3 regions of the Micromonospora chokoriensis genome follow, and region 3 is predicted to be linked to each of the others. Evidence: riboswitches for the same ligand, from Rfam matches in the RefSeq annotation. Region 3 holds a riboswitch; each other region holds the start of a gene.
The links. A riboswitch is a leader RNA that binds a small molecule or an ion and turns the genes downstream of it on or off. The one in region 3 is predicted to bind cobalamin.
Positions count from the first base shown of each region.

Region 1: linked by a shared signal. The riboswitch ahead of GA0070612_RS23945 (CbtB domain-containing protein) and the one ahead of metE (5-methyltetrahydropteroyltriglutamate--homocysteine S-methyltransferase) in region 3 are both predicted to bind cobalamin.
Region 2: linked by a shared signal. The riboswitch ahead of GA0070612_RS23905 (ribonucleoside-diphosphate reductase subunit alpha) and the one ahead of metE (5-methyltetrahydropteroyltriglutamate--homocysteine S-methyltransferase) in region 3 are both predicted to bind cobalamin.

Region 1 is NZ_LT607409.1:5,147,026-5,153,530, forward strand. It holds gene GA0070612_RS23935 (ABC transporter permease) at 1-965, opposite strand, end outside; gene GA0070612_RS23940 (amidohydrolase family protein) at 1,475-2,353, opposite strand; cobalamin riboswitch at 2,620-2,764, shown strand; gene GA0070612_RS23945 (CbtB domain-containing protein) at 2,800-3,003, shown strand; gene GA0070612_RS23950 (CbtA family protein) at 2,994-3,767, shown strand; gene GA0070612_RS23955 (histidine phosphatase family protein) at 3,764-4,351, shown strand; gene GA0070612_RS23960 (GH92 family glycosyl hydrolase) at 4,493-6,505, opposite strand, start outside.
Region 2 is NZ_LT607409.1:5,136,708-5,143,212, forward strand. It holds gene GA0070612_RS23895 (MerR family transcriptional regulator) at 1-744, shown strand, start outside; gene GA0070612_RS23900 (ribonucleotide-diphosphate reductase subunit beta) at 741-1,736, opposite strand; gene GA0070612_RS23905 (ribonucleoside-diphosphate reductase subunit alpha) at 1,796-4,144, opposite strand; cobalamin riboswitch at 4,338-4,553, opposite strand; gene GA0070612_RS23910 (enolase C-terminal domain-like protein) at 5,187-6,505, shown strand, end outside.
Region 3 is NZ_LT607409.1:3,501,373-3,507,400, reverse strand. It holds gene GA0070612_RS16525 (prenyltransferase/squalene oxidase repeat-containing protein) at 13-1,062, shown strand; gene GA0070612_RS16520 (hypothetical protein) at 1,092-1,544, shown strand; cobalamin riboswitch at 1,659-1,875, shown strand; gene metE (5-methyltetrahydropteroyltriglutamate--homocysteine S-methyltransferase) at 1,995-4,259, shown strand; gene GA0070612_RS16510 (ABC transporter substrate-binding protein) at 4,346-5,266, opposite strand; gene GA0070612_RS16505 (LysE family translocator) at 5,322-5,948, opposite strand; gene GA0070612_RS16500 (acyl-CoA thioesterase) at 5,952-6,028, opposite strand, start outside.

The DNA.
Region 1 (6,505 bases), 1.6 Mb from region 3:
TAGACGGCGGCCCAGATGATCAGGCCGACGATCACCTGCTGGTAGTGGATGCTGATGTCGAGCAGGACGGCCCCGTTCCGGACCAGGGCGATGAGGAAGGCGCCGATGATCGTCCCGACGATGCGGCCCTGCCCTCCGAACAGGCTGGCTCCGCCGATGACCGCGGCGGCGATGACGTCGAGCTCCAGCGAGATCCCGTAGTTGGGCTGGCCGGAGTTGACCCGGGAGGCGGCGATCATGCCGCCGAGCCCGACCAGCACACCCGCCAGCACGTACACCCCGGTGAGGTGACGGCCGACCCGGATGCCGGAGCGACGCGCGGCCTCCAGGTTGGAGCCCATCGCGTAGGTGTACTGGCCGAAGCGGGTCTGGGAGAGCAGGAAGGCGACCCCGACGGCGACCAGGACGGTGATCACGACGGCGAACGGAATGCCGAGGATCTCCCCGTTGCCGAGCAGTTGGAACGACCGGGGCAGGCCGTAGACGCCGACCGCGCCGGTGATGATGAAGACCAGACCACGGCCCACGGACATCGTTCCCAGCGTCGCGATGAACGGTGGGATCCGGGCGGCCGTCACCAGCAGGCCGTTCAACAGGCCGGCCAGCGCGCCGACGCCGATCGCGACCGCCGTCGCCGCCAGGAGAGAGAAGCCGAGGTCGCGGACGGTCATCGCTCCCAGCACGCCGGCGAGCGCGGCCACCGACCCGACGGAGAGATCGATGCCCTTGGTGATGATGACCATCGTCTGCGCGGTGGCGATGATGGCGATCACCGCCGTCTGGGCCCCGATGTTGAAGAGGTTGTCCGCCGTCAGGAAGTAGGGACTCGCGAAGGTCAGCGCGACGAACAGGACGACCAACGCGGTGGCGGCGGTGAACTCGGAGACGGCGTGGGAGACCCGTTCCCGGAGCCAGTCGGCGATGTCGCCGCGCTGCGTGCCGGCGGATGCCTCGGCGGTACTCATCGTCGGACCTGACCTCCCCATCGTGGGGCCGGCGCTCGACGGAAGGACCCGCCGTCGCGCCGAGCACCTATGAGCGACCGAGCCTCCCCGCGCAGGGGAGAGCCGGGTGTCGACCTGCCGCACCGTCACGATAGGTCAGATGTTTCCCTTGATCAGCCGTTACCATGCCATGCACCCCCGTGGATTGCCAAGGTCTTACAACCATGTTTTGACATCGTTACCCGGACCGCCCCGCGCATACGTCTGATCAAATCGGCACAAGTGCGGCCGAGCGGCGCGGCGACGCCCGTCGAGGGTCGGCGAGGGTGCTCTGGGCGCGAATGTCCACACTGGACTGCCAGGTCCGGCCCCGACGACCATGCGCACCCCGCACCCTAGGGTGGCCCTCCGGCTCGATCCGGCGGACCATCGCGAGCATGTTATCGATAACATGCTATGCCCGGTGGCGGTCGAGGGCATCTCTTTCTCCGCCGAACTCCCGGCTGGTCAACCGACGGCCCCCAAGCGGGTCAGGACGCCGCGAGCCGGTACTCCCGACTGGCCGTCTGTCGCCAGATCGCCGCGCGCTCGCCGTCGGTCAGCGGCTCCAGCAGGTCGCCGAGGACCCTGACCCAGCGGGTGTACGAGGTGGCCAGCAGACACACCGGCCAGTCCGAGCCGAACATCAGCCGGCCCGGCCCGAACACCTCCAGTGCGTGCTCGACGGCCGGCCGCAGGTCCGCCACCGTCCATGAGCTGCCGCTCACCTCGGTCACCAGGCCGGAGAGCTTCGCCGTCGTGTTGGGTTCGGCGGCGAGCGTCCGCAGGTCACGGGGCCAGTCGCCGAGGCCACCGCTCCCGAGTGGCGGCTTACCGAGGTGGTCCAGGACGAACCGGACCTGGGGCAGGTCACGGACGAGCCGGGTGGCCGCCGGCAACTGGTGATGGCGTACGAGCAGGTCGAAGGCGAGGCCGGCAGCACCGACCGCAGCGACACCCCTGCGCACGTCGGGACGGTCGAGATAGGCCGGATCCGGCTCGGACTGGACCAGATGGCGGATCCCGACGAGCCGCTCGCCGCCCCGCGCCGCCCGGAGTCGCTCCAGGCGCCCGACGACATCGTCGGCGGTGAGGTCGACCCACCCGACGACCCCGGCGATGAGCGGGTCGTCCGCCGCGATCCCCAACAGCTCCGGCGTCTCCGACCGGGCGGCGACGGACTGCACGACGACGGTCCGGGTGACTCCGGCGACCCGGGTGGCCGGGCCGAGATCGACCGGGGTGAAGTCGTCGTCGATCGCGGCCATGGTGTGCGGGTCGATCCAGGGCTGCGGGTGCCGGGCGCGAACCCAGAGGTGATGGTGCGCGTCGACGATCCCCGACTCCCGCACGCCCGCACCGGTCGTCATCGGACCCGTCCCGGCGCGCTCACGTCCACCCACCCCGCTCCACCACTGGTCGGACCTCCGGCTCGGCCCGGTGCCGTCGACCGATCTGGCAGGGTGACCATGTTAGCGGTAACAGACCGGCCGCCGGCCGCGGAACGCGCGTACCAGCCGGAACTCCGCGACACTCCGACCGGGCGAATACCGTCGCCTGGCCGAAGTGACGATGTGCCGGTACCCGTACGTCGGCGAGCCGGGGGCGCTGCCCGGGGACCGGGTTGACCGCCTGAGGTGGCACCGATACCGTCGACCCACTATCTGCGGCGACGCGAGGGAAGCCGGTGTGATTCCGGCGCGGTCGCGCCACTGTGAGCGGTTCCCCCACCTTCAGAGGGACCGCGAGCCAGGACGCTCGGTCGTCCGCAGCCTTGCGATGGGGACGCGTCATCCCCGGGGAGGTTCGTGATCACATGTCCAGTTCCACGTCCAGCCAGCCGTTGGTGAATCCCGCTGGCACCACGCGTCTGCTGTGGACGGTGTTGGCCACCGTCACCGCGCTCGCGTTGCTGGCCTACCTCGTCGCCTTCGACCAGGGCGCGGTGTCGCGCAGTGGCATGTACCTGCACGAGCTGATGCACGACGGCCGGCACCTGCTGGGTGTTCCGTGCCACTGACGGCCACCACCACTCCCCCGTTCGTCACCGTCCTCGTCCGCGGCCTGCTCGCCGGCCTGATCGCCGGTCTGCTCGCCGGGACGTTCGCCTATGTCGCCGGTGAGCCGCACGTCGACGCGGCCATCGCCATCGAGGAGGCGGCGTCGGCGCACGCCGAGCCGGCCTTCGGTGCGCACGACCACGAGGATGCCCTGGTCAGCCGTAACGGTCAGCGCGGCGGCCTGTTCCTGGCCACCGGCCTGTTCGGTGCCGCGATGGGCGGCCTGCTGGCCACGGCGTACGTCCTGCTGGCGCGCCGACGGCGGGCCTACGACGACGGACGGTCGGGCCTGCTGCTGGCCGGCGCGGCGCTGCTCGGCGCGGTGGTCGTGCCGTTCCTCAAGTACCCGGCGAACCCGCCGGCGGTCGGCGATCCGGCCACCATCAACCAACGCACCGTCACCTACCTGCTGATGGTGGTGCTCGGTCTGGTGGCGGTGTGGGCGGGCTCGCTGGGCTACCGATCGGTCGGCGCGCAGGCACCGCTGTGGCAGCGCGTCGCTGCGGCCGTCGGCGGATTCCTGCTGGTCACCGTGGTCGCCTACGTGGTGCTTCCGTCGTTCCAGGAGGTCCCCGCCGACTTCCCCGCGACGCTGTTGTGGGACTTCCGGCTGGCCTCCCTCGGCACCCAGGTGGTGCTGTGGACCGGGATCGGCCTGCTGTTCGCGGCCCTGATGCACCACGACCGACGTCGCCGGGTCGCCGCCGCGCCTGCGGGCACATGACCGCGACCAGCCTCCGGCTGGTCGCCCACGCGCACACCACCGCCCTACGTCGGGCCCGCTTCGGCGGACCGGACGACGGCCTGGACGAGGGCGGCCTGCGTGCCGCCCTCGCCCTGGCCCAGGCCCGACGGGGACACCTGGGCGTCCCCGATGCCTGCGTGTCCAGTCCCGGCGTGGCGGCCACCGCTACCGCCGGCGCACTCGGTCTGCTGCCCACCGTCGAGGTGGCGTTGGCGGACTGTGACCACGGCGACTGGACCGGGCGGTCTTTCGAGGAGATCGCCGTCGAGCAGCCGCAGGCGCTGCACGAGTGGATGTCCGAACCGGAGTCCGCACCGCACGGCGGTGAGTCCGTCGCCGCGGTGCGGGACCGGGTCGGTCGCTGGTTGGACGGACAACGAGGCGCCGACCGGCGGATCACCGTGATCGCGCACCCGCTGGTCATCCGGATTGCGGTCGTGCACGCCCTGGACCTGCCGTTGGCGGCGTACCGGCAGGTGGACGTGGAGCCGTTGGCGATCGTCCGGCTCACCGGCCGTGGGGCGCGGTGGCACCTTCGGCTGGGCGCGCCCCGGGTGGATTGAGATCGTGCTGCCACCTCACTGACCGGACGCGACGAGCACGTGTTCCGGCCATCGCGGCCGACGGTACGGCACGGCGGCGGTCAGTTCCGCCCCGCGTAGGGCGGGCCGTGAGGACGGCCCGCCCTACGCGTCGACTCCGTCCTAGCCGGTGACGGTGAACGGTCGGGACACCGTCATGGCCGACGTCTCGCCGGTCAGGGTGACGCTTGTCGCCCCGGGCTTCGCCGCTCCCGGAACGCTCACCGTCGCGCCCGAGATGACACCGTCACCGTTCGCGCGCACGGTGGTGACCGCGACGCCGTTGCCGAAGGTGATCGTGACCACCTCGTTCGGCACGAACCCGGAACCGTCGACGGTGATCGCCGTCGCGCGCGGCCCCGAGGCCGTCAACAGCACCGCCCTCGGCTGGTAGGTCCGCGCCTGCGCCTGCTCGGTCACCTGGACGGTGGCCGTGGCCGGCGTACGGGAGGACGCGCCGGTCGCGGTGACCGCGTACCGGCCGGGCTGCGCGCCCTCGGACGTCGGAACCGAGACGCGCACGGTTCCCTTCGCGGAGGCCGCGACCTTCGTGGTCCGGGCCGGGTCGGTGCCGATGCTGACGGTCACCTGCTCGCCGGCGGCGAACCCGCTGCCGTCGACGGTGATCGCGCCGCCGGTCGTGACGCTGCCCGCCGAGGACAGCGCGATCGCCGGCTGCGATCCGCCCCTCGCGACGGTGACGGTGAACGCCTTGGTGCTGCTGGACACCGTGTCCCACGCGGTGACGTGCACCGTGTAGGTGCCCTCGCGGGAGTAGGTGTGCTGCCCGGTCATGGCACCGGACGCGTCGATCGTGACGTCCTGCGGAGCCGTGCCGTCACCCCACTGGACGCGGGCGCGGTAGCCCGTCGTGCCGGGAACGCCGCCGGTCACCGAACCGAGGCTCGCCGTGAGGGCCTGCCCGGCGTTCACCGTCTGGTCCTTCGGCGCGTCGGTGGTCAGCGCGGGGGCCGACGTGCCGTCGTTGGCGACGGCGAACACGTGGATCCGGCCCGCCGAGCGGGGGTCGCCGGTCTGCGTCGGCAGGGTCACCGACACCAGCGTCTTGCCCGCCGGGATCTGGTACGGCGCGGTGGCGAACAGGAACGGCTGGGCGCCGTCCCGGCTGGTGCCGTGCAGTCGGTACGCCGTCTTGGCGACGACGACGTTGCCGTAGGACGGGGTGCCGTTGGCGTTGCCGCCCAGCGTCCAGTCGCTGAACTGGATCGGGATGCCGGCGGTGCTGCCGTCGCTGAACGTCGCGGTGCCGGTGGTGCTCTGGTTGCCCTGCGTACCGGCGCCGATGAAGGAGATGCTCCGGGCGTCGGCCGGCAGGTCGAGAACGACAGTCGCGCCGTTGCCCGTGGCGTTGTCCGGCTGCCCGGGCGGGATCACCGGCAGGGTGAACCGCAGTGCCGTTCCCGGGACCTGCTGCCGCTGACCCTGGACCGCGCCGCCCGCCGTCAGGGCGGCCCGCGAGTACGCCCACGACTTGGCGTCGCAGTCGGCCGCGAGGACCCCTTCGTCACCGACGCAGACGGTGTCGAAGGCGGCGGTGAGGCCGGACGTCGGGGCGTACGCCACCTCGACGCCGACCGTCGCGGAGGTCTGGTTCTCGCCGTCGGTCACCGTGACGCTGGCCTGGTGGTAACCCGGCGTGGCGTAGGTGTGCGACCCACCGACGCTGTAGACGGCCCGCGAGCTGAGCGTCAGGGTGCCCTCGGTGACCGGCGTGCCGTCACCCCAGTCGATGGTGGCCCGGTAACCGTCGGCGGTGCCGCCGGTGACGGACGCCAGCGGCACCGAGACGGGCACACCGGAGGTGGCGTGCGCGCTGCCCGCGGGGGTCACCGTGATGTCGCCGCCACCGATGCTGACGTCCCCACCGGCGAGCAGCTCGATCTCGGCGAGGTTGGTCTGCGCGGCGCCGACGGTCTTCGTCACGGCGAGCCGGAACTGCGCGAACCGGCCCGGCTTGTCGATCGGGTACGGACGGGTCTGGTTGCGCCACCGGAACACCTGGTCGGTGCGGGTGTCCAGAGTGGTCCAGGTGATGCCGTCGTTGGAGCCCTGCAACCGCCAGTCCGCCGGGTCGCCCGCAGCCGCCCCGGACGTCACCGTGTAGTACGTCGGCTT
Region 2 (6,505 bases), 1.6 Mb from region 3:
ACCGTCGAGGAGACCCGGCCATTCGTCGAGTCGATCGCCGGTGGCGCCGACGACGCCGACGTGTGCGCGGCGGCGGTGGCGACGTACCGCAGCACCATCACCACCCTGCAGGAGCGGATCGGCAGGCTGACCGCCCAGCGCGACGCCCTGGACGCACGCCTGGACGCGGCGGCGACCCAGGTCGTACCCGGCGGTGGTGAGGTCGGGGGCGACCCCGCCGCGCTGGTCGGCACCAGCCTGCCGTCGTCGTCCTTCTACGGCACCGACGGCCGCCCGGTCGACCTGGGCGCGCTCGGCGTCGGACGCACCGTCATCTTCGTGTACCCACTGACCGGGCGGCCGGGCGTCGACCTGCCCAACGGGCTGCTGGAGGTCCACGGCGCCCGGGGCAGCACCGAGCAGGCCGCCTGGTTCCGTGACCACCACGCGGAGATTCGCGCGGCCGGTGCCGCCCGGGTGTACGGACTGTCCGCGCAGTCGACCGGGTACCAGCGGGAACTGGCGTACCGGTTACGGCTGCCCTACCCGCTGATCCCCGACCCGAGGCTGACCCTGGCCGACGCGCTGCGCCTGCCGACCCGCACCGCCGGTGACATGACGCTCTACGAGCGGCTGACCCTGATCATCGCCGACGGCGTGGTGGAACACGTCTTCCACCCGATTCCGGACCCGGCGTCGCACCCCCTGGACGTGATGCGGTGGCTCACCAAGCGACGCCAGGCCCCCGGATCGGTTGCCGCCTAGAAGTCGTCGTCGAAGGCGACGGTGCCGGTCACCCCGACCTGGTACGCCGACACCCGCCGCTCGAAGAAGTTGGACAGCTCCTGCACGTCCTGCAACTCCATGAAGGCGAACGGGTTGCTCGACCCGTAGTGCGGGGCGATGCCGAGCTGGGCGAGTCGGCGGTCGGCGACGTGCTGGAGGTACTCCCGCATGTCGGCCAACGTCAGGCCGGGCACACCCTGGCCCACCAGGTCCTCGGCGAACTGCACCTCGCACTCGACGGCCTCGGTGAGCATCTGCCGGACCTGCTCGGCGAGGTCGTCGTCGAACAGGTCCGGCTCCTCGGTGCGAACGGTGTCCACGACGTCGAACGCGAACGCCATGTGCATGCTCTCGTCGCGGAACACCCAGTTGGTGCCGGAGGCGAGACCGTGCAGCAGGCCACGGGAGCGCAGGAAGTAGACGTACGCGAACGCGCCGTAGAAGAACAGCCCCTCGATGCAGGCGGCGAAGCAGATCAGGTTGAGCAGGAACGCCCGCCGGTCCTCGCGCGAGCGCAGCTCCCGAAGGTCGCCCAGGGAGTCGATCCAGCGGAAGCAGAACTCGGCCTTGCGACGGATCGAGGGGATGTTCTCGATCGCGGCGAAGGCCTCGAACCGCTCGGTCTCGTCCGGCACGTACGTGTCGAGCAGGTTGAGGTAGAACTGGACGTGCACCGCCTCCTCGAACAGTTGCCGGGACAGATAGAGGCGACCCTCCGGGCTGTTCACGTGCTGGTACAGGTTGAGCACCAGGTTGTTCGCGACGATCGTGTCGCCGGTGGCGAAGAACGCCACCAGACGGCTGACCAGGTGCCGCTCGGCCGGGGACAGCTTGTCCAGGTCGGTGAGGTCGGCGTGCAGGTCGACCTCCTCGACCGTCCAGGTGTTGCGGATGGCGTCGCGGAAGCGGTCGAAGAAGTGCGGGTAGCGCATCGGACGCAGGGTGAGGTCCATCCCGGGGTCGAGCAGCATGTGCGTGGTCCTCGTGTCGGTGGTGCGGGCGTCGGTGGCGTCGGTGGTGGCGGCGGGCGTCACTGGCAGGCCTCGCACGACTCGGGGTTCTCCAGCGAGCAGGCCAGCGCCTCCGCGTCGAGGGCGACGGGCGCGAGAGCCACGGGTGCGACGGCCACGGGCGCGACGGCGCTGACGGTGGCCTGCTGGATCCGCGTCGCGGGGCGCGAGCGCAGGTAGTAGGTGGTCTTCAGGCCGGCCTTCCAGGCGTACAGGTACATCGAGGAGAGCTTGCCGATGGTTGGCGCGGCCAGGAACAGGTTCAGCGACTGGGACTGGTCGATGAACGGGGCCCGGGCGGCGGCCAGGTCGATCAGCGCCCGCTGCGGCAGCTCCCACGCGGTGCGGAACAACTCCCGGACGCCGGCCGGCAGCTCGGCGATGTCCTGCACCGACCCCTCGGCCCGCTTGATCGCCGACCGGATCCGGTCGGTCCACAGACCGCGGGCTTTCAGCTCGCGGACCAGGGCGGTGTTGACCTGGAGGAACTCCCCCGACAACGTCTCGCGCTTGAACAGGTTCGACACCTGCGGCTCGATGCACTCGTAGCAACCGGCGATCGAGGCGATGGTGGCGGTCGGGGCGACGGCCACCAGCAGCGAGTTGCGCAGCCCGTGCGCCGCGACCTGCTCCCGCAGGGCGTCCCAGCGTGCGGTCTGCGTACCCTCGACACCCCACAGGTCGGGCTGCAACTGGCCCCGCGCGGCCCGCGTCTGCGGGTACGACGGGTGCGCGCCGTACTGTCGGGCCAGGTCGGCGGAGGTCTCCAGCGCGGTCAGGTACAGCTCCTCGCTGACCCGGGTGGACAGCTCCCGCGCGGTGGGCGAGTCGAACGGCAGCCGCAGTGCGAAGAAGACGTCCTGCAGGCCCATCAGCCCGAGCCCGACCGGCCGCCAGCGGGGGTTGCTCGCCGCCGCCTGCGTGGTCGGGTAGTAGTTGATGTCGATGACCCGGTCGAGGAAGGTCACCGCGGTACGCACCGTGGCGCGCAGCCGCTCCCAGTCGATGTCGCCGTCGGTGAGGTGGGCGGCGAGGTTCACCGAGCCGAGGTTGCACACGGCGGTCTCGGTGTCGCTGGACACCTCGACGATCTCGGTGCAGAGGTTGGACAGGTGCACCACGTTGCCGTCCTCGGCGGTCTGGTTGCACAGCCGGTTCGACGCGTCCTTGAAGGTCATCCACCCGTTGCCGGTCTGGGCCAGGGTGCGCATCATCGTCCCGTACAGCTCCCGCGCCGGAACCTGCCGCACGTAGCGGCCCTGCGCCTCGGCCTTTCGGTACGCGGCGTCGAACCGCTCCCCCCACAGGTCGGGCAGCTCGGGCACCTCGTGCGGGTCGAACAGCGACCACATCTCGTCGGCCTCGACCCGGCGCATGAACTCGTCCGGGATCCAGTTGGCCAGGTTGAGGTTGTGGGTGCGGCGGGCGTCCTCGCCGGTGTTGTCCCGCAGGTGCAGGAACTCCTCGATGTCCGGGTGCCACGGCTCCAGGTAGACGCAGGCGGCGCCCTTGCGCCGGCCGCCCTGGTTGACCGCCGCGACGCTCGCGTCCAGGGTGCGCAGCCACGGCACGATCCCGTTGGACTGCCCGTTCGTGCCGCGGATCAGCGCTCCCCGGGAGCGGACCCGGGAGTACGCGATGCCGATGCCACCGGCGAACTTCGACAGGTTGGCGACCTGGGCGTACCGGGCGTAGATCGAGTCCAACTCGTCCAGCGGGGAGTCGACCAGGTAGCAGGAGGACATCTGGGTGTGCCGGGTCCCGGAGTTGAACAGCGTCGGTGAGCTGGGCAGGTACGCCAGGCTGGACATCAACCGGTAGAAGCCGACCGCCTCGTCCGGCGTGCGGGACAGACCACAGGCCACCCGCAGCAGCCAGTACTGCGGGGTCTCCAGCACCAGCCGGCTGGTGGGGTGGCGCAGCAGGTAGCGGTCGTAGACGGTGCGCAGGCCGAAGTACTCGAACCGGCGGTCGCCGTCCGGGTCGACGGCGGCATCGAGGGTCGTGGCGTGTGCGGCGACGAACGCGGCGGTGTCGTCCCCGATCAGACCCTCGGCGTGGCCGACCCGGATCGCCGCGCTGAACGAGGTGATGCCCTGCCGGCGTACCTCCTTGTCGACGTAGCCGGCCAGCAGCCGCGCGGCGAGGCGGGAGTACTGCGGCTCCTCACCGATCATCTCGGCCGCGGTCTGGATGGACAGCCGGTCCAGTTCCGCTGTCGTCGCGCCGTCGTACAGGCCGCTGATCGTGCGGGTGGCGACGCGCATCGGGTCGACGTCGGTCAGGTCGTCGGCCCACCGCTCCACCGCTCGGACGATCTTGTTCACGTCCACGGGTTCGGTCGCGCCGTCGCGCTTGCGGACCTGCATCGGCGTCCGCCGCAGTGCCGCGTCGGTGCTGGCCGGGACTACCTGGGTGACTGTCACCACTCGCTCCTCGGAGTTCGAGACCTGGAGGTCCGAACGCGCGGAGACAGACACCGACGGACGCCACGCCGGGGCGGCGTGGGATCAGGTGGCGTCAGCCGTCCCACGCGGCCTCGGACCGCCGCACACCCGGGTGCGGGTACGCGGCGCGCTGGCAGGTCTTCGGACTCGTGGGCGCGACCGGGCTCGCCGGTCTCCTACTGGCCGTCGCTTCCCAGGCCGAACGTGGCCCAGTGCTGATGACGGCTGTCGTTCCCACTCACCGCTGCGGGACAGTCCCGGATTTCCACCGGGTTCCCTCTTGCCTCGACCGCCCTGGGTGAGCGGTCGAACCAGCTGCGCTCGACACCATATATAGGGACCCGGCGGTTGTCACACCCCACATGTCGGTGTGGGCGTGTCGGCGGCGGAGGCGGTGACGACCGTCACCCGACCGCACCCCCGGCCACCCGACCCGGGCGGCCGACGCCTGTGGGAAGCGGCGGTCAGCGGCGCGACACGGCAGCGGGACAGCCGGCAACGCTCCACAAAGATGCGATGTATGCAGGATCCAGATGTAAGGAACGTTGCTCATACTTCGTTGTCGATATCAGTAGTCAGGGTGAACATCCAATCTTCACAACCCTCGGTGCGCCACTGACCCGGACCCTCGCTCCGACCCGCGCACCGCCGTCCGGCATTCGACCCACCCTGCGGGCCGGGGCTCCACTTCGCACAGCACGCGACCACCACCAGCGGTTTGGGGTTCGACATCAGCGCCCGTACGCGAACGCGGGCCGCTCCGGCGGGACATCTCCACCGCTGCGGCGGTCGCTCGGCGTCCGCACACGCCAGGCGGCAAGCATCTCTCACCAGAAGACCGATATCGATCAGAAACATTGGATGTCTGCCTCGGTCGGGTGATCGACGTCGTTGACGTGCCTGAACCAGCCTCCGTATACTCCGAATGATCATCTGATCTTTTGCCTAGTCGGGCGAGGAGCGCATGCCGCAGATCACTGCTGTCACCGTCGAGGACGTCCGCTTCCCCACCTCCCTGACCGCTGACGGGTCAGACGCCATGAACAAGGACGGCGACTATTCGGCGGCCTACGTCGTCCTGCACACCGACGGCACCGACAGCGTGGGCGCGCCGCTCGCGGGCCACGGACTGACCTTCACCATCGGTCGCGGCAACGACATCGTCGCCGCCGCGGCGGTCCACCAGGCACAGCTCCTCGTGGGCATGGACGTGGCGGCGATGGCGGCCGACATGGGGGCGGTCTACCGCCTCCTCACCTCCGACTCGCAGTTGCGGTGGCTCGGGCCCGAGAAGGGCGTCGTCCACCTGTCGCTCGCGGCCGTGCTGAACGCCTCGTGGGACCTGGTGGCCCGCCTCGCCGCCAAGCCGCTGTGGCGGCTCCTGGTGGACATGACCCCCGAACAGCTCGTCGACATCGCGGACCTGCGCTACCTGTCCGACGCGCTGACCCGCGACGAGGCACTGGCCATCCTGCGCGCCAAGGAGAGCACGAAGGCCGAGCGCCTCGCCGAGCTGGACCGCACCGGCTACCCCGCCTACACCACCTCGGCCGGCTGGCTCGGCTACGGCGACGACAAGCTGCGCCGGCTGTGCCAGGAAGCCGTCGACAGCGGCTACGGCTACGTCAAGCTCAAGGTGGGCGCCAACCTCGACGACGACATCCGCCGATGCGCGATCGCCCGGGAGATCCTGGGCCCGGACCGCAACCTGATGATCGACGCCAACCAGGTGTGGGACGTCGGCCAGGCCATCGAGTGGGTCACCGCCCTCGCCCCGTTCACACCGCTGTGGATCGAGGAGCCGACCAGCCCCGACGACATCCTCGGCCACGCGGCCGTCCGCCGGGCCGTCGCCCCGATCGGCGTCGCCACCGGCGAACACTGCCACAACCGGGTGATGTTCAAGCAGCTGTTCCAGGCCGGGGCCATCGACTTCTGCCAGTTGGACACCGGTCGACTGGCCAGCATCAACGAGATCGTCGCCGTGCTGCTCCTCGCCGCGAAGTTCGACGTACCGGTCTGCCCGCACGCCGGCGGCGTCGGGCTGTGCGAGATGGTCCAGCACGTGTCGGTGCTCGACTACGTCGCGGTCTCGGGAGACCTCACCAACCGGGTCACCGAGTTCGTCGACCACCTGCACGAGCACTTCACCGACCCGTGCGTCATCCGCGACACCGGCTCGGGCAGCGGCTACGTGCTGCCCGACCAGCCCGGCTACTCCACCCGGATGCGTCCCGAGTCGATCGCGCTCTACCGCTTTCCCGACGGCCACTACTGGGCGGC
Region 3 (6,028 bases):
AGGCGTCGCTTCATGGTCAATCGCCCCCTCCGGCACCGCGCCCGCGTCTTCGTAGGCGCTGCGCTCGCCGTCCTCATGCTGTCCCTGGCAGCCGTACCGGCCGCCGCCACAGCATCGCCGCCCACCCTCAATAAGGTCGATGCCGCCGCCGGCTGGCTCGCCCGCCAACTGGTCGACGGCGAGCGGTTCGAGGTCGTCTACGACGGCGTCGCCTATCCCGATCAGGGCCTCACCCTCGACGCGGTGTTCGCCTTCGCCGCAGCCAAGGCAGCCGACACGAACGCGGCGAACGCCATGTCCTGGCTCGCCCAACCGGCCGTGATCACCGGCTACATCGGCGATGGCACCGAGGCGTACGCGGGCGCGACCGCGAAACTCGCTCTGGGTGCCCAGGTCCGCGGCCTCAATCCGGCGACGTTCGGCGGTGTCGACCTGCTCGCGCGGCTCAGCAGCCTGCTGACGCCGAGCGGCCGGTACTCCGACCGGTCGGCGTTCGGTGACTACAGCAACGCCTTCACCCAGTCCTTTGCGGTGCTGGCGTTGGATCGTGCCGGAGGTGCACCGTCGTCGGCGGTGGCGTTCCTGGCCGCGAGCCGGTGCGCCGACGGTGGTTTCCCGCTGCTCTTCGCGCAGCCGACCTGTGTCAGCGACGTCGACGCGACCGCTCTGGCCGTTCAGGCCCTGCTCGCGGCGGACCGTCCGTTGGTCGCGGCTTCGGCCGCGCAGTGGCTGGTCTCCGTGCAGGGCGGTGATGGCTCGTTCGCCGCGAACGGCGTGACCAACGCGAACAGCACCGGGCTCGCCGCCCAGGCGCTCTTCGCCGCCGGTCGGTCGCCGGCCTGGCTACGCGCCCGTCAATTCCTGGTCAGCTTGCAGGTCACCTGCACGGGCGCACCAGCCGACCGGGGCGCCATCGCGTACACCCCCGGCGAATTCGACGCGGGCACCGCCGCCCGGGCCACCGCTCAGGCCGTACCTGGCATGGCAGGCGCCGGGTATGCGACCTCGTCGGCCACCGGCGCTCACACTGCCGCGCCCGTCCTGGCGTGTGCGCCGTGGTGACCCGCCGGCGGGCGACGATGCGCCGACGGATGGCACTTCTGCTCGCGGCCACCGTCGTCAGCATCGGCCTGGTGGCCGTCGACCCGGTGCCACGTGCCGCGCACGCGGCGGCGTGCGCCCCGGGCGCGGGCGTCACGGTGGTGGTCGACCTCACCGCGTTCGGCCTCGGTGTCCAGACCGGCTGCCGGCTCGGCGACCCGCCGACCGGCCTGGCCGCGTTGCAGGGAGCCGGCTTCACCGTGACAGGTACCCAACGGTGGGGGCTCGCCTTCGTCTGCCGAATCAACGGCTATCCCACAGCCGCCGCCGAGCCATGCGTCAACACGCCGCCCGCCAGCGCGTACTGGTCGTACTGGCACGCCACGCCCGGCGGCACCTGGTCCTACAGCACCCTCGGCGCGAGCAGCTACAACCCCGCCCAGGGCACCGTCGAAGGATGGCGCTTCGGCTCCGGGCAGGCCCCGTCCATCTCCCCGCCGTAGCGGGGCCCGGTCGGGGGTCCGGGCTCCCCCGGACTCCCGACCGGTCCAGCCTCGGGTTGGACGACGAGGATGATCTGCCTGCAACAGCGGCACCGGGGAACAGCTCGCGGCCGTACGATGGTCGGCAGTGCTGGTTCGCCGCACCGTTCCGGTGTGGCGTCGTAAGAGGGAACCCGGTGGGAAACCGGGACTGCCCCGCAGCGGTGAGTGGGAACGACCGCCGTCATACGCACTGGACGCCTGAGCGTCTGGGAAGCGACGGCCAGTAGGAGATCGGGTCACCCCGGTCACGCCCACGAGTCCGAAGACCTGCCCGCACCGCGTACGCGTCCGCGTGCGCCGCCGTCGGCCTCTCGGGAGGGTCAGGGCGAGGCCCGGTCGTCGTGCCGTGCCCTGCCGTGTCCCTCCAGTGTGGTCGGTGGTCGACCTCGAGGGAAGGACACCTGTTCCGTGACCACACCGTTCGGGCTGAGCACCGTGCTCGGCTATCCGCGCATTGGTCCGCACCGCGAACTGAAGCACGCCGTCGAGTCCTACTGGGCGGGCCGGATCGACGCGGCCACCCTTCAAGAGACTGCCGCCAGCCTCCGCGCCGACGTGTGGCGCACGCTGCGCGACGCCGGCCTGGACGCGATCCCGTCGAACACGTTCTCGTTCTATGACCAGGTGCTCGACACCACCGTTCTGGTCGACGCGGTCCCGGACCGCTTCCGCCGCCTCGGTCTCGGCGACCTGGACACCTACTTCGCCATGGCACGTGGCACGGAGCGGGAGCCGGCGCTGGAGCTGACGAAGTGGTTCGACACCAACTACCACTACCTGGTGCCCGAGGTCGGCCCGGGCACAGCGTTCACCGCTCGGACGGACAAGGCGGTGCGGGAGTACGGCGAGGCGAAGGCGCTCGGCGTCACCACCAGGCCGGTGCTGGTCGGGCCGGCGACCTACCTCCTGCTGTCCAAGGCCACCGACGACGCCCCAGAAGGGTTTCGGCCCTTCGACCGGCTCGACGACCTGATCGCTGTCTACGAGGACATCCTCGGCGTCTTGGCCGGTGCCGGGGTCGAATGGGTTCAGCTCGACGAGCCCGCGTACGCCGCCGACCGCACCTCGCAGGAGATCGCCGCGCTGCGCGCCGCGTACCGCCGGCTCGGCCTGCTGAAGCACCGGCCGCGGTTGTTCGTCGCGTCGTACTTCGGTGACCTCGGCGACGCGTTGCCGGCACTGCTGGGCACCCCGGTCGAAGCGGTCGGCATCGACCTCGTCGCCGGGCCAAGCAACCTGAACCGGCTCGCCGCCGCCGGCCCGCTGCACGGCAAGACGATCGTCGCGGGACTGATCGACGGGCGCAACATCTGGCGCACCGACCTGCGCTCCGCGGCCGCGACCGGCGCCGCGCTGACCGGCCTGGCCGACCACGTCTCGGTGTCGACCTCGTGCTCCCTGCTGCACGTACCGGTGGACCTCGCCGCCGAACCTGACCTGGACCAGGACCTCCGTGCACGGCTCGCGTTCGCCCGGCAGAAGGTCGACGAGGTGGTCGCTCTCGGACGCGCCCTGCGCGACGGCGTCGGCGCCCTGCCCCCTGCCTCGCCCGCGACCCCGGCGGCCTGGCGCAACGACGGAGTGCGGGCCCGGCTCGACGCGCTGCGTCCCGAGCACCTACGGCGCGGGCCGTACGCGCAGCGGGCCGCCAGCCAGCAGGCCCGACTGAACCTTCCACCCCTGCCCACCACCACCATCGGATCCTTCCCCCAGACCTCGGAGCTGCGGCAGGCCCGTGCGGCGCACCGGGCCGGTCGGCTCGATGACAGCGGCTACGCCGAGCGGATGCGCGCCGAGGTCGCTCACGTCATCGCCGTGCAGGAACGACTCGGGCTGGACGTGCTGGTGCACGGCGAGCCGGAACGCAACGACATGGTGCAGTACTTCGGTGAGCAGCTCGACGGGTTCGCCGCCACGGTGAACGGGTGGGTGCAGTCGTACGGCTCCCGGTGCGTACGCCCACCGATCATCTACGGCGACGTCACCCGGACCGGGCCGATGACCGTCGCCTGGTCCACCTACGCGCAGTCGCTGACGAACCGACCGGTCAAGGGCATGCTCACCGGACCGGTGACGATCCTGGCCTGGTCGTTCGTCCGCACCGACCAACCCCTCGCCGACACCGCCAACCAGGTCGCTCTCGCGCTACGCGACGAGGCCCGCGACCTGGAGGCCGCCGGCATCCGCATCATCCAGGTCGACGAACCCGCCCTACGGGAGACACTGCCACTGCGCCAGGACGAGCAGCGCGCCTACCTGGACTGGGCGGTCGGGGCGTTCCGGCTCGCCACCAGCGGAATCGCCGACGCCACCCAGATCCACACCCACCTGTGCTACTCCGAGTTTGGCGAGATCCTTCCCGCGATCGACGCCCTCGACGCCGACGTCACCAGCATCGAGGCGTCGCGCTCGAAGATGGAGATCCTCGACGACCTGCGCACCACCGGCTACCACCGGGGAGTCGGCCCCGGGGTGTACGACATCCACTCACCCCGCGTACCGGAACAGGCGGAGGTCAACGACGCGCTACGCCGCGCCGTCGCCGCGGTGCCCGCCGAAAGGCTCTGGGTCAACCCCGACTGCGGCCTGAAGACTCGCGGCTACCCGGAGGTCGAGCAGGCCCTGGCCCGCCTGGTCAGCGGCGCCGCCGAGATCCGCAGCACGCTCATCTGAGCGCGCGGTGGGGCGGCGGCACGCTGCCGCCCCACCGTGGTTTGCGAGAACGCGCATCCGATGCCCGCATCGGCCGCACGGGCTCGTCAACCTGCGCCGACGGAAACCTGCCGAGCGCGGGAATCCGGGCGGCCTGCGAGGATGGCGGCGAGGATCTCCGCGCCGTCGACAACCCTCGGGCCGGGGCGGTTGAAGTAGGCGGGCCCATCGACCACCCACACCTGCCCCTGACGCACCGCAGGCAGGTCAGCCCAGCCCGGTTGCCCGGCCGCTACCGACAACTCGTCGATGGTCCGTTCAGGTGTGAACCCGCACGGCCCGAACACCACCACGTCCGGAGCCAGGTCGGCAACGACCGACCACAGGTGTGGGGTGCTGTGCGCCCCCGGACCGAGCAGCAACGAACGCCCGCCTGCGGCAGCTATCTGCTCGGGCACCCAGTGCCCACCCGGCATCAACGGGTCGAGCCACTCGACGAACAGCACCGTCGGCGCGTCGGACGACGGGCCGGGCAACGCAGCGAGTCGACGTTCGGCGTCCGCCCGGATCTCCGCCGCCCTGCCCCTGGTGTCGGTCAAAGCGGCCACGGCGTCGACCGTGTCCAGGATCCCGCTGATCGTCCTCGCCTCCAGGGACACCACCCTGGTATCGAGATCGATCAGCCGCACCGCGTCGTTGACCCGCGCATAGGAGACCGCACACACGTCGCACAGGTCCTGGGTCAGGATCAGATCCGGCTTCAGGTCTTCCAGCATCGTGACGTCGAGCTGGTACAACGACGACCCACGGTGCGCGCCGCCAGCGGTCGCCGCCGAGATCTCCCGGCTCGTCAACGCCTCGGGCAGAGACGTCCCCGTCACCGTCGGGACATCGGCCAGGTCTCCCGGCGGCCAGTCACACTCGTGCGTGCGGCCGACCAGATGCCCGGTCAGGCCGAGCATGGCCACGATGTCCGTGGCCGCCGGCAGCAGGGAGACGATGCGCACACCCGCCTGCCTACCAGGCATGACCACGCCACGTCCACCTCGCGAGCCGGACTACGGCGGCGGTCACCGGCCCTCGCTACGACCCGAGCGCGAGGCGTACCCCGAGCGCGACGAACGCCGCCGCGCAGATCCTGTTGACGCGCCGCGAGAAGCGACCGTCAGTCATGCGAGCGCCGAGTCGCCCGACACCGGCGCCCAGGGCGATATCGACGGCGAGTTGCACCACGACGAAGACCGCACCGAGAAGCACCAGTTGAGCGGTCGCGTTGCCCTGTGCCGGATCGACGAACTGAGGCAGAAACGCCACGCTGAACAGGATCATCTTGGGATTGAGGAGATTGGTCACCAGTCCGCGCAGGAAGGCCCGCCCGGAGCTGCCACCCTGCTCCGGCCTCCCGGAAGGCGCAGCGCCGGCGCCGCGCAGTGCCCGCACGCCGAGGATGATCAGGTACGCCGCACCGACCCAGCGAATCACGGTGAACAACACCGGCGAGGCGGCGATCACCGTGGCGAGTCCGCAGACGACCGCCGCGATGTGCACCGCCTCCCCGGTGGCGACGCCGAGCGCGGCCACCACCCCGGCGCGGGTGCCGTAACGGGCGGCGTTGGCCAGAACGAACATCATGTCCGGACCGGGCGTCACCATGAGGACGACGATCGCGGCGAGGTAGCCGACCAGCGTCGCAACGGAGAGTCCGAGCACCGCTCAGCCCTCCTCGGCGCCGTCGAGCAGCGCCCGCCGCAGCGCCAACCGGTGCTCGCGGCGGATCTCCGCCTCGCGGT